2 linked regions of the Granulosicoccus antarcticus IMCC3135 genome follow. The protein of the gene in region 1 binds, or shares a complex with, the protein of each later gene. Links are inferred from orthologs where the notes say so. Each region holds a gene or a part of one and is shown on either strand. Other genes may lie near its edges.

Region 1 (6,954 bases):
GGTCCGGGGATTTCGCAGACAGATAGAGAATACAGGCTATTTCGCTGGAGCCACTGACACCTTCAGGTACCAGTCAATCAATCACTCCACTACCTGAACTGTATCGTCGGCCGCGCTCACACCCCGGAGCAAATACCAAGTACTTCGATTGTCAGGCAGGTCTTCTGGCTTACCTTCTACCGGATAACGTCGCCTTCCCAAGTGGTTTGCTCCAAGGCCAAACACTCAGTGGCAACTGACGTATCCGTCAGGTTTACAGCAGCGGGGGCTGCGCCGGAATTGAACGATATATTGCATCGATCGTCACCGGACTTCCCATTTCACCCTGACACACAAGCGTATGCCAGAGAACCCGAACGCGAGCATGGTTGCACGCATTCTGCAAGACGTCAATCAGGTTTTGATGACCGGGCGGGCAATGGTTATTCGATTAAAACGAGAATCAGTTTGAAACGTATTACTCCCGACCAAGCAGTGCCAGCCGTACAGTGTCTCAATAACCCAGATCAAGCCATGCAAGCAATACCAGTAGTACCAACATCCACACCATCGCATAGGCATAGACCAGCAGTCCTTGGTGCAACTCGGGGGCACCGGGGCTAGCACCTTCGGCATTCAACCAGGGCTCTTCACTGATGCCTTCCTCATAGACCCTCGGACCTGAAAGCTTGATCTTCAGTGCAAAGGCCATGGCAGATTCGGGCCAGCCGGCATTGGGTGAGCGATGATGTCGAGCCTGCATCGCCAGAGAACGAAAGGAGCAGACCCTCCCTCCTGCCAACCAGATCAGCAATGCACTCAGCCTGGCAGGCAACCAGTTGACGACATCATCCAGTTTGGCGGAGAAACGCCCAAAATCCAGATACCGAGTGGATTTATGACCGATCATTGAATCCAGAGTGTTTATTGCCTTGTACGCGGCCAACCCGGGCAAGCCAAACAGGACACCCCAGAACAACGGTGCTACAACACCATCGGAGGCGTTCTCCGCCAGGCTCTCCAAAGCGGCACCAGCGATACCCGACTCTTGCAAATCTGCTGTCCTTCGGCCAACGATCAGACTGAGCGCTGAGCGCGCCTCACTCACATCGGCACGTAATAACGGACGGCTGACCGCCGCTACATGAGCATAGAGACTGCGGGTGGCCAACAAGCTTGAGGCAATCAGTGCCTCCAGCATGAACCCTGCAAGGGTATCTGGCAGTAACCAGACCAACAACAGCGCTACCAGGGTGGTGACGATGACAACCAGCAACGCTGTCAACATACCCAGCAACTGGCGCGCAAGAGGCAATGATCCCTCTCGATTCAGGAGTCGTTCCAGCCGGTTAATCATCCAGCCAATCCAGACTACAGGGTGCCGAATAGCGGCAAATAGCGATGGGGGCCAACCCAGACACAATTCGGCCACCATGGCCATCAGCATCAACATGCCGTCAAATCTCCGGTTGTATCGACATTCATCAATTCCCAAAACCAGAAAAGGCCCGCCGAAGCGAGCCTTTAAAGGAAATGTCGAACAAACAGATCTAGCTATTAAGCCAACTTGATCTGAACGTCAACACCAGCGGCCAGATCCAACTTCATCAGAGCATCTACCGTTTTTTCTGTTGGATCAACAATATCCATCAGACGCTTGTGAGTACGCAGCTCGTACTGGTCGCGCGCGTCTTTGTTGACGTGCGGAGAAACCAGGATAGTGAAGCGTTCTTTCTTGGTAGGCAAAGGAATTGGACCCAGAACACGGGCACCAGTACGCTTGGCGGTTTCAAGAATTTCTTTCGCAGAACGGTCGATCAGACGGTGATCGAATGCTTTCAGACGAATTCGGATTGTTTGACTGGCTGCCATAATGTATTACTCGATTATCTTCGCAACAACGCCGGCACCAACGGTACGGCCACCTTCACGAATCGCAAAACGCAAACCGTCTTCCATCGCAATCGGGTTGATCAGTTCAACAACGATTTTCACGTTGTCACCCGGCATTACCATCTCAGTACCTTCTGGCAATTCAACCGCACCTGTTACATCCGTTGTACGGAAGTAGAACTGTGGTCGGTAGTTGTTGAAGAATGGCGTATGACGGCCGCCTTCATCCTTGCCCAGTACGTAGATTTCTGCCTCGAACTTCTTGTGAGGGTTGATTGTCTTCGGCTTGCACAGTACTTGTCCACGCTCGATATCTTCACGCTTGGTACCACGCAGCAAGATACCTACGTTGTCGCCAGCTTCACCTTGATCCAGCAACTTGCGGAACATCTCAACACCAGTAACTGTCGTCTTGGTGGTGTCACGGATACCGACAATCTCGATTTCCTCACCAACCTTGATGATGCCACGCTCGATTCGACCTGTTGCAACTGTTCCACGACCCGAGATAGAGAACACGTCCTCTACAGGCATCAGGAAAGGCAGATCAACAGGACGATCAGGCATTGGAATGTAAGTATCCAGCGCATCAATCAGCTTGTCGATAGAAGGACGTCCGATTTCAGTCATGTCACCTTCGATCGCTTTCAGAGCTGAACCGGTGATGATTGGCGTATCGTCGCCAGGGAAATCGTAGCTGTCGAGAAGCTCACGAACTTCCATTTCAACCAGTTCAAGCAACTCGGCATCATCAACCATGTCTGCCTTGTTCAGGTAGACAACGATGTAAGGAACGCCTACCTGACGAGCCAGCAGGATGTGCTCGCGAGTCTGTGGCATAGGGCCATCAGCAGCCGAACATACCAGGATAGCGCCGTCCATCTGAGCAGCACCGGTGATCATGTTCTTTACATAATCCGCGTGTCCCGGGCAATCTACGTGAGCGTAGTGACGGTTCTCGGACTCATACTCAACGTGAGCTGTAGCGATAGTGATACCGCGAGCTTTCTCTTCCGGCGCGTTATCGATCTGGTCGTATGCGCGTGCAGCACCACCGAACTTCTCTGCCTGGCAGATAGTCAGTGCAGCTGTCAGTGTGGTCTTACCGTGATCGACGTGGCCAATAGTGCCTACGTTGACATGCGGTTTATTACGTTCGAATTTTTCCTTAGACACTTAAGTTCTGGCCTCGTTTTCGATTGATCGCCCATGCGATCCCTGGTTTCACAGACCGGTCTCAGGTCTTGAATAGGGTCTGGGCTGCGGATGATACAGTATTAATGACTACATTTAGTAAGGCTAACGATGCAGTACTGCATCAACCACCGCCTGAGGTGGTACTTCATAACTCTTGAATTCCATTGAATACACCGCTCTGCCCTGCGTGGCGGAACGTAAATCTGTGGAATACCCAAACATCTGTGCCAATGGTACCTCGGCGCGGATAACCTTGCCACCCGGCTGTTCATCCATGCCAACTACCACACCACGGCGACGATTCAAGTCTCCCATTACATCCCCCATATAATCTTCCGGGGTAACAACTTCTACATTCATGACCGGTTCCAGCAGAGTCGGATTGGCATCGTTCGAACCATTCCTGAATCCCATGGATCCGGCAATCTTGAAGGCAATTTCGTTCGAATCAACATCATGATAAGAACCGTCGTACAAGGTTACTTTCAGGTCTACCATCGGGTAGCCGCCCAGCACGCCATTGGCTAACGCGTCCTCAACACCTTTCTGTACTGCTGGAATGTACTCTTTCGGTACCGTTCCACCAACAATTTCACTGACAAATTCAAAGCCGCTTCCGCGCTCCAGAGGCTCCATACGCAACCAGACATGACCATACTGACCTGTACCACCAGTCTGACGTATGAACTTGCCTTCCGCTTCCACCGTTTTGCGAATGGTCTCACGATAAGACACCTGAGGTTTACCGACATTAGCCTCAACGCTGAATTCCCGCTTCATGCGATCAACAATGATGTCCAGATGCAGCTCACCCATACCACTGATAATGGTTTGGCCCGAATCATCATCCGTTCGAACTCTGAACGAAGGATCTTCCCTGGCAAGACGCCCCAGAGCTGCCGCCATCTTATCCTGATCAGCCATCGTCTTCGGTTCAACAGCCACAGAAATGACCGGTTCGGGGAATTCCATGCGCTCAAGAGCAATCGCTTGCCTCTGCTCGCACAATGTATCTCCGGTACCAACTTCTTTCAAGCCCACAGCCGCCGCAATATCGCCAGCGTGAACTTCCTTGATTTCTTCTCGGTTATTGGCGTGCATCTGCAACAAACGACCAATACGCTCTTTTTTGCCACGCAGTGGATTGAAAACCATGTCGCCGGTTTTTACCACACCCGAATAGACCCGCAGAAAAGCCAACGAACCGACATAACTGTCATTTGCAATCTTGAACACCAAAGCCGCAAATGGCGCTTCGTCATTGGCAGGTCGCTCACCTATCGACTCATCACTCAACACGCCTTGCACAGGCTTTACGTCATCTGGCGCCGGCATGTAATCAACGATAGCGTCGAGCAACGTCTGAACACCCTTGTTCTTGAAGGCAGAGCCACATAACACCGGCACGACTTCATTCGCCAGCGTTCGCTTGCGCAAGCCTCTGCGGATATCAATCTCGCTAAGCTCACCCGACTCCAGATACTGATCCATCAGCTCTTCGTCAGCCTCAGCAGCAGCTTCCATCAACAAATCACGAGCTGCCGTGGCTTCATCAGCAAGCTCTTCGGGCACCTCACCGATGGTATATGTCAGACCTTGATCGGTCTCGTTCCACAAGATGGATTTCATGGAAACCAGATCGACGACGCCGGCAAATGTTTCTTCCGAACCAATTGGAATCTGTATGGCAACTGGATTGGCACCCAAACGTAAACGAATCTGGCCAAGCACACGATCAAAATCGGCCCCAATGCGGTCCATCTTGTTAACGAACGCAACTCGTGGAACCGAATATTTGTTGGCCTGTCGCCAGACTGTCTCGGACTGCGGCTCTACGCCTCCAACAGAATCGAAAACTGCCACGGCGCCATCCAGCACCCGCAAGGAGCGCTCGACTTCAATAGTAAAGTCGACATGTCCGGGAGTATCGATAATATTGATGCGGTGCTGCTGTCGCGACCCGTCCATGCCCTTCCAGAAGCACGTCGTAGCAGCCGAGGTAATGGTAATGCCTCGTTCCTGCTCCTGCGCCATCCAGTCCATCGTGGCGGAGCCATGGTGAACCTCACCCATTTTGTGAGACACACCTGTATAGAACAGGATTCGTTCAGTCGTCGTCGTTTTGCCGGCATCAATGTGAGCCATGATGCCGACGTTACGATATAGAGATATTGGTGTGATGCGTGCCACAGACAGAAAAGACTCGGGTCCAGACTAAAATTGCTTCACACCAAGCCCGCTTACCAGCGGTAGTGAGAGAACGCCTTGTTTGCTTCAGCCATGCGATGAACATCGTCACGCTTCTTGACTGCAGTACCACGCTTTTCAGCAGCATCGGCCAACTCGCCTGCCAGCTTCAATGTCATGGACTTCTCACCGCGCTTTCGCGCTGCGTCAATGATCCAACGCATCGCCAACGCGCTACGACGAACAGGACGCACTTCAACAGGCACCTGGTAAGTTGCACCACCTACACGACGAGATTTGACTTCCACCGCAGGGCTGACGTTCTCAAGAGCTTGCTCGAGGACTTCAACTGGCTCGGCCAGACCTTTTTCTTTCATCACATCCAGAGCGCCATAAATGACTCGCTCGGCGACAGCTTTCTTGCCGTCCAGCATCATGATGTTGATGAATTTCGCCAATCGAACACTGCCGTACTTAGGATCCGGCAGGATATCTCGCTTGGGTGCTTGAGCTCTTCTTGACATACTGGCTTAACCTTTAGGACGCTTGGCGCCGTATTTAGAACGACCCTGACGACGCGAATCGACGCCCTGGGTATCAAGACTACCGCGAACAGTGTGGTAGCGAACACCGGGTAAATCCTTGACTCGACCGCCACGGATCAGAACAACCGAGTGTTCCTGAAGGTTATGGCCTTCACCACCGATATACGAAGTAACTTCGTAACCGTTGGTCAGTCGAACACGAGCCACCTTACGCATAGCCGAGTTCGGCTTCTTCGGCGTAGTGGTGTACACACGTGTGCAAACCCCACGCTTCTGCGGGCAGGCCTGCAAAGCCGGTACATTAGATTTCTCCGCCTTGCGCTTTCGCGGCTTGCGGACAAGTTGATTGATCGTCGCCATACAATGCTGTCGTTGGTCCGGCTTGGTCAGACGAGCTCTTCAGCATCGTCATACACCCGGATATGGATCGGGAACTTCCGTTTGTAACTGGGCGGGCTGATGTTTCAATCCGGAATTAAATTCGGGAGCCCTGAACGAATGACAGACCAATCACTGATTGGCCTGCTATCGAGCTCCGGAATTGTAAGGCCGACTAACTGGAGTGTCAACCGTTACCTCGCAGATTATCGTCATTGCGTACGTCTTCGACGTCAACTTACCGATTTATTGCGAAATTGCCCAGACTTTTACCATTGCCCTGAATGTCCTCACTTCACCTTGAAGCTTTACGCTGAGCGCTTGGCTTCATCAATCTGAGGATGGTGTGCATCGTTCGAGGCCTCTGCATCATACCGCTGTTGTACCTCTTCACGCAATATTGCGACATCTTTGGGTGCTTCAAGACCCAGTCGCACTCTATTACCTTCAATGTCCAAAACACACAATGTGATGTCTTCTCCAATGAAAATCCTTTCATCTACCCGTCTGGTCAATATCAGCATCTGGCTTGTTCTCTTATAGGGCTGTGCATTCTTGCGTCAGCACTTGTGACGGCGGGTAGCCTGTCCAACTGAAGCCCGGAGATAGTGCATAGGGTAATACGCCAGACCAGAACCGACCCTGGCAGACAACGGATTATCGGATCGCGCCAATTATTCGACATGCGTCAGAAAACCAAACGTCATCAAATCGTCACATCCGACAGTTTTTGAAGAAAAATGGTCTGCAGCACGTTACATGGCACTACTTCAGA
Region 2 (6,838 bases), 3.9 Mb from region 1 along the record:
CTTCTGTTTCATTGGGAACCTCATCCATCTCTCCCAATTCTTTCTGAATGGCCTTCATCTGCTCATTCAGATAGTACTCGCGCTGACTTTTCTCCATTTGCTGTTTGACACGTCCGCGAATACGCTTTTCCACCTGCAGCATATCCAACTCGGATTCCATCAATTTCAGTAGGTGCTCCAGGCGTTCGCCCGGATCAAACAATTCGAGAATGGTCTGTTTTTCTTCAACTCGCAAAGACATCTGCGCAGCAATCATGTCCGCCAGACGATCAGCATCATCAACACCGGTCAAGGAGCTGAGTATTTCGGGTGGCACTTTCTTGTTCATCTTGACGTACTGGTCGAACATATTGGTCACCGAACGTACCAGCACATCCAGTTCCTTGCCTTCCAGCTTGTCGCTCTCTTCTGCTTCGACAGCTTCAGGAAAGCTGTAATTAGCCAGAAAATAGCCTTTTTCGGCAGTACTGACATTATCAATCAATGCTCGCTGCCCGCCCTCAACCAATACCTTGATAGTGCCATCAGGTAATTTGAGAAGTTGCAGAATAGTTGCAATGGTACCCACGCGATGAATATCTGCATCTCCGGGCTCATCCACAGCGGCACTGGTTTGCGCTGCCAGCATGATGCGTTTGTCTGAAGACATGGCAGCATCAAGCGCATCAATCGACTTTTCTCGACCGACGAACAGGGGGATAACCATGTGCGGATACACCACTACATCACGCAATGGTAAAACCGGCAGTTGTGCAGACTGCTCGATTGGTAGTTCATTAAGGACTTCTTGATCAGTCACGGTGCTGAGCTCTCCTTGTGTGAGGCTGACTTGTTTAAGTCGAGCATACACGACAAGGTGAGACTCACTTTGGAAAATTCAAGCACGTAACCCGCACTCGAAGGCCATTCTCAGCCGTATTTTCACTAATCAACGCAAGGTCAGCTCCTCAATGGACATCAAATTCCAGACAAAAAAAACCGGCTACTGAGAGCCGGCTTTTTTGTTGCTCAGGAACCCCTGAACTGTACTCACATGGGAATATCAAATCCCTGCGAGCCTCTGACTCACAATCAATCGTCAGAAGCTGCCCGTTTATACATTTCTTCTTCCATTACCTTTTCCTGACCTTCCAGCAAAAGATATGGCTTGGCTTCGCCACGAACCACGGCCGCATCCAGAATCACTTTCTTGACGTTCTCGATACGAGGTAGTTCGTACATGGTATCGAGCAGCACGTTTTCCAGAATAGTTCGCAGACCACGAGCACCAGTCTTGCGTTCCAACGTATTCTTCGCAACTTCGTAGAGTGCATCCTTACGGAATTCGATATCGACCTCTTCCATAGCCAGCAATTTTTGATACTGCTTGGTGATGGCATTCTTTGGTTCTACCAGAATTCTCACCAGGGCTTCCTCGTCCAGCTCTTCCAGAGTCGCAACAACCGGCAAACGGCCGACAAATTCTGGAATCAAACCGAAACTGATCAGATCCTGAGCTTCACAATCCATCAGCAATTTACCAATATGATCGTGTCCTTCTTTTGATTTGACCTCGGCAGCAAAGCCTATTCCACCTTTGTCACTTCGCTTCTGTATGATTTTTTCCAGGCCAGCAAATGCACCACCACAGATAAACAGAATGTTCGAAGTATCGACTTGCAGGAATTCCTGCTGAGGATGCTTGCGGCCACCTTGAGGCGGAACCGAAGCAATTGTGCCCTCGATCAGCTTCAATAGTGCTTGCTGCACACCTTCACCCGAGACATCACGTGTTATTGATGGATTATCGGATTTTCTGGAAATCTTGTCGATTTCATCAATGTAAACAATACCCGTCTGCGCCTTCTCAACATCGTAGTCGCATTTCTGCAGCAGTTTCTGAATGATGTTCTCGACGTCCTCACCCACATAACCAGCTTCGGTCAACGTAGTTGCATCGGCGATCGTGAAAGGTACATTCAAAGTACGAGCTAACGTCTCTGCCAGCAAGGTCTTGCCTGAGCCTGTAGGGCCTATCAGCAATATGTTACTTTTCGACAGTTCAACGTCGCCTTTCTTGTCTTTATACTCAAGTCGCTTGTAATGGTTGTACACCGCAACCGAGAGAATTTTCTTGGCCTTGGCTTGACCGATTACATATTGATCCAGCAATTCGTTGATTTCGTGCGGCTTCGGAAGTGAACTTTCTTCGTCACTAGCCTGTTCCTGCATCTCCTCAGTAATGATGTCATTACAAAGATCAACGCATTCGTCGCAGATAAAAACTGACGGTCCTGCAATCAGCTTGCGAACTTCATGCTGGCTCTTGCCACAAAACGAGCAGTAGAGCAGCTTGCCGTCGTCTTTCTTATCTTCCTGGTCACTCATGTTTTTACAAACCTCTGGCTTCGCACCACATTGCCGTGTTTCCCCTGAACATACAAGCAAGAAACGGTTGCCTTGATCAGGGTTGTTGTGCAGATCACAATGGCGACTCGTTAGAGTCGCCATTTGAGATCTCGTTCAAGTTTACGCCGGACTGGGTGCTCCGGCTAGCTCTTAGTAGTCGGAGTATCCCCGCTAGAGGTAACACTGACTTCTTCTTCACGTGATTTGACAATACGATCAACCAATCCGTAGCTAACTGCATCTTCAGCGGTCAAAAAATTGTCACGCTCTGTATCGCTCGTCACTTTTTCCACGGTCTGGCCTGTATGAAGAGCCATCAATTTGTTCATCTTGGCTTTTATCGACAGAATTTCTCGCGCATGAATGTCGATATCCGTGGCCTGCCCCTGAAATCCGGCAGAAGGCTGGTGAATCATCACGCGAGAGTTCGGTAGAACAAAGCGTTTGCCAGCCTGACCTGCCGTCAGTAGAAAGGCACCCATGCTGGCAGCCTGACCGATGCAAAGCGTACTGACATTTGGCTTGATGAACTGCATGGTGTCGTAAATAGCCATACCAGCAGTCACCGAGCCGCCCGGAGAATTGATGTAGAGAGAAATATCCTTGTCAGGGTTATCCGACTCGAGAAACAACAGCTGCGCCACGATAAGGTTAGCCATGTAATCTTCAACCTGGCCAACCAGAAAAATGACACGTTCCTTTAGTAGACGTGAGTAGATGTCATAGGATCGTTCACCCCGTGACGACTGCTCCACAACCATCGGAACCAGCCCACCGGCAGCGCTCGGGCTGGCAGGCGCGCCTGATGCCGGAGCTGCAAAGCCGTTGTTACCAGTCAGTGAGCCGTTGAAACCCCAAGTAGGACCTGAATTCATCGTTAGCTATTCTCGCTATCTGCCGGAGCCTCAGGCGCCGGCGGGTTCATGATGTCTTTGAATGTAGTTGGTTCATCAACAACTGTTGCGGCCTCAAGAACTGCAGCTGTAACTGCTTCTTCAAGTACCAGGCCTTCAATGTTCTTCAACATTTCCTGATTGCCGTAATAGTAGTCTATGACTTGTTGGGGATCCTGATAGGAAGATGCAAGCTGTTCGACCTGTTCTCTTACTGCAGCAGCATCGGCCTTGATCTCTTTCTGCTGGATAATTTCACCCACAACCAGTCCAAGCTGCACTCGGCGAGTTGCCTGTTCGGTAAATAGTTCGTCAGCCAGCATAGAAGAATCAGACTCCGCTGGCATTTGTTGCATAAGTTGTTCCCGCTGGCGTTTGATCTCTTCAGAAACCAGTGCACTGGGCACATCAATAGGATTTAATTCGACCAATCCGTCCATAACCTGAGTCTTCACCTGGTTATCGATGCGTTGCTTGAGCTCACGCTCCATATTCTTCTGGATATCAGCACGCAGGCTTTCAACCGTGCCATCTTCAATACCAAAGCTCTTGATCAGCTCTTCATTGAACTCAGGCAATTGTGATTCCTTGACTTCGTGAACCGTAATATCGAATTCGGTTTCCTTGCCAGCGAGATGATCAGCCTGGTATTCCTCCGGGAAGGTTACCTGGATGGTTTTTTCGTCGCCCGCCTTCAAACCGATCAGTTGGGATTCGAATCCTGGAATCATTGCATTGGAGCCCAGAACCAGAGGAGCCTTGTCGGCTTTGCCGCCAGGGAACTCTTCACCGTCGATACGTCCGACGAAGTCAATGACGATCTGATCGCCATCAGCAGATTCACGCTCTACAGCTACATATTCAGTGCGCTGCTTGCGAAGATTCTCGAGCATCTCTTCGATATCTGACTCTTCGATGCTAACAACAGGGCGATTGACCTTGATGCCATCATTAAAGACAGGCTCGAACTCTGGATAAACTTCAAATGTCGCAATAAAGCTGAATCCAGCTTCATTGTCGGCACCTTCAGCAGGAGGTGCAGGAACGATATCCGGCTGTCCCGCCGGACGCAGCTTTTCTTGCTGCACTGCATCGAAGTACGAACGATTGATCAATGAGCCCAGAACTTCACTACGAACCTGAGGCTCGTAACGCTTCTTGACAACATTGAAGGGTACCTTGCCCGGGCGAAAACCATTAATACGTGTGGTTTTGCTCAGACTTTGGAGTCTCTCCAGCACTGCGCTGTCGATGTCCTCTGAAGGCAACGCCACGGTCATGCGACGCTCAAGGCCTTGGGTGGTTTCAACGGATACTTGCATGCTTGCCTCTAGTGACCACCGATTGAGTGCCGCGGCCGCTCACGAGCCGATCATGGCCTGTCATCCGAAGGTCAGGTGATGTGTCGCGCACGACACGATATCTGGTGCGAAAGGGGAGACTCGAACTCCCACGTCAATGACACTGGTACCTAAAACCAGCGCGTCTACCAATTCCGCCACTCTCGCAGAGTATTACTGTCAGCCGCTAATTATAGCGAAAAACACGGCTTGGATGCCGATACGTTACGCCCTAATATCAAATTAGTTGGTAACATCGTCCATAAATCCAGACAAGTTGAGGCACTTTGATATAAAAGGGTGGGGTGAACGACGGGATTTGAACCCGCGACCACAGGAATCACAATCCTGCGCTCTACCAACTGAGCTACGCTCACCACAATTACTACCAAATCGTCGTTACAACTAGACTTCAGCTACACGGCCGACAGGCGTTAATGGTGCGCCCGGCAGGATTCGAACCTGCTACCCTCGGCTTAGAAGGCCGATGCTCTATCCACATGAGCTACGGGCGCTCTGCCGATAATCGGGCCGATAACTGAACGAATAAAAGTGGTCGGGGCAGCAGGATTCGAACCTACGACCCTCTGCTCCCAAAGCAGATGCGCTACCAGGCTGCGCCATACCCCGAACTGCTACTCATCCAGCCGCATAATGATAACCATAGACTTAGCAATAGTCAACCTCTGCACGAGAAGTTTGTTCATTATTTTTGAAATAAATCACATTGCCTCCCCTTACCCATCCTGACCTACCCTTCTATAGCGCACTCCTTGATCCCTGTTTAGTCGATCTCATGCCGCCAAGTCATCTGAATAGATTCCAGAATACCTTCCTTCGACTTTTCCGGATCATCGTCAAAACCCTCGCGAGCCACTATCCAGGTGCGCATATCAGTAAGTGAATCGGACAGACAGCGGACCAACATCACTTCAAATACTACGTGGCATCTTCGGTGATGCCCAGATCATTGATCTTGATCTGGAGACGTATGACACCACTACAAACTCAACGACACCGGGCACCTCATCACACGGCCTTCTAGTGAGCTGTCCACTGAATGGAAGCCGGGTCGACTCCGTCTTTGTGCATATCCCATAAAGGTGACAAGTCACGCAGTGACTCTACCGCTTCACGTGTCTTGGCGATTGTAAAATCTATCTCTTCTACAGTTGTGTAACGACCGATCGTGAATCGGATGGAGCTATGTGCCAGCTCATCGTTTCGACCAATGGCACGTAAGACATAGGAAGGCTCCAGACTGGCACTGTCACAGGCAGATCCACTGGAAACCGCGATATCCTTCATTGACAGGATCAGGCTTTCACCTTCCACGAAAGCAAAGCTGATGTTCAGGTTGCCCGGAATACGCTGCTCCAGATCACCATTCAGGTAGATCTCTTCCATATCAGCAACACCGTTCCACAAGCGATCCCGAAGTTCTTTCAAACGCTTGCTTTCCTCTTCCATCTCTTCGTGAGCGATACGGAAGGCCTCACCCATGCCAACGATCTGGTGAGTGGGCAACGTGCCCGAACGCATTCCTCGCTCATGCCCACCACCGTGCATCTGGGCCTCCAGACGTACCCGTGGCTTGCGACGGACATACAGTGCGCCAATGCCTTTGGGACCATAAACCTTGTGAGCACTGAGGGACAGCAGGTCTACATTCATTTCTTCGACATCAATCTTAACCTTACCCGGGCTTTGGGCAGCGTCCACATGCAGGAGGATTCCTCGCTCACGCGTGATCGCACCAATGGCAGCGATATCCTGAATCACACCGATTTCATTGTTGACATGCATAACGGAAACTACCGTCGTGTCATTACGCAATGCTGCCTTGAACACGTCCAGATCCAACAGGCCGTTTTCTAACGGATCAAGGTAGGTGATCTCAAAACCTTCGCGCTCCAATTGACGACAGGTATCAAGAACTGCCTTGTGCTCTGTCTTGACAGTCACTATGTGCTTGCCTTTCTTCACATTGAAGTGGGCAGCACCCTTTATTGCCAGATTGTTTGATTCGGTTGCACCGGATGTCCAGACAATTTCCTTGCTGTTGGCGTTCAGCAGGCTGGCAACATTGTCGCGGGCTTGCTCTACCAGCTCGTGAGCTTGCCGCCCAATAGGGTGAGAACGTGAAGCAGGGTTACCAAAAAACCCCTGCCTGGTCAAACACCGACCCATTTTTTCTGCAACTCGCTCGTCCACGGG

Evidence for each region.
Region 2: the proteins of rpsG (region 1) and tig are in contact, whole or in part, in a crystal structure (PDB 3GTY), measured with the Thermotoga maritima proteins. The link is inferred for Granulosicoccus antarcticus IMCC3135 from one-to-one orthologs. Residues at the interface, in WP_004081843.1 of Thermotoga maritima: Lys34, Lys52, Lys55, Glu59, Arg62, Gln63, Glu66, Asn67, Lys69, Val71, Arg95, Ala109, Lys110, Lys111, Gly112, Arg113, Pro114, Glu117, Glu121, Ile124, Ala125, Tyr127, Asn128, Asn129, Thr130, Gly131, Lys135, Asp139, Arg142, Met143; in WP_004081061.1 of Thermotoga maritima: Glu122, Val124, Val129, Leu130, Tyr133, Glu188, Gly259, Ile262, Tyr263, Glu266, Ser270, Glu273, Gln274, Glu277, Arg308, Gln311, Ile312, Ser315, Tyr316, Glu325, Arg329, Arg336, Leu363, Phe366, Trp367, Arg373, Leu377, Arg381, Leu384, Glu387.

The regions. Positions count from the first base shown.
Region 1 is NZ_CP018632.1:1,964,237-1,971,190, reverse strand. What follows is about bases 4,046-6,954. They hold rpsG (30S ribosomal protein S7), read right to left. Parts: upstream 5,781-6,954; coding sequence 5,310-5,780; downstream 4,046-5,309. Other genes in these bases: csrA (carbon storage regulator CsrA), read right to left, coding at 6,488-6,703; rpsL (30S ribosomal protein S12), read right to left, coding at 5,787-6,161; fusA (elongation factor G), read right to left, coding at 4,046-5,259. Also shown: adenosylcobinamide-phosphate synthase CbiB, read right to left, coding at 494-1,432; rpsJ (30S ribosomal protein S10), read right to left, coding at 1,537-1,851; tuf (elongation factor Tu), read right to left, coding at 1,858-3,048; more of fusA, read right to left, coding at 3,172-4,045.
Region 2 is NZ_CP018632.1:5,819,432-5,826,269, forward strand. The notes cover bases 2,435-5,227. They hold tig (trigger factor), read right to left. Parts: upstream 4,604-5,227; coding sequence 3,266-4,603; downstream 2,435-3,265. Other genes in these bases: clpP (ATP-dependent Clp endopeptidase proteolytic subunit ClpP), read right to left, coding at 2,532-3,149. Also shown: lon (endopeptidase La), read right to left, coding at 1-706; ATP-dependent Clp protease ATP-binding subunit ClpX, read right to left, coding at 1,072-2,367; Fe-S cluster assembly protein IscX, read right to left, coding at 5,406-5,513; IMCC3135_RS25340 (IscS subfamily cysteine desulfurase), read right to left, coding at 5,663-6,838. UniProt on the Bacillus subtilis protein: Involved in protein export. Acts as a chaperone by maintaining the newly synthesized protein in an open conformation. Functions as a peptidyl-prolyl cis-trans isomerase.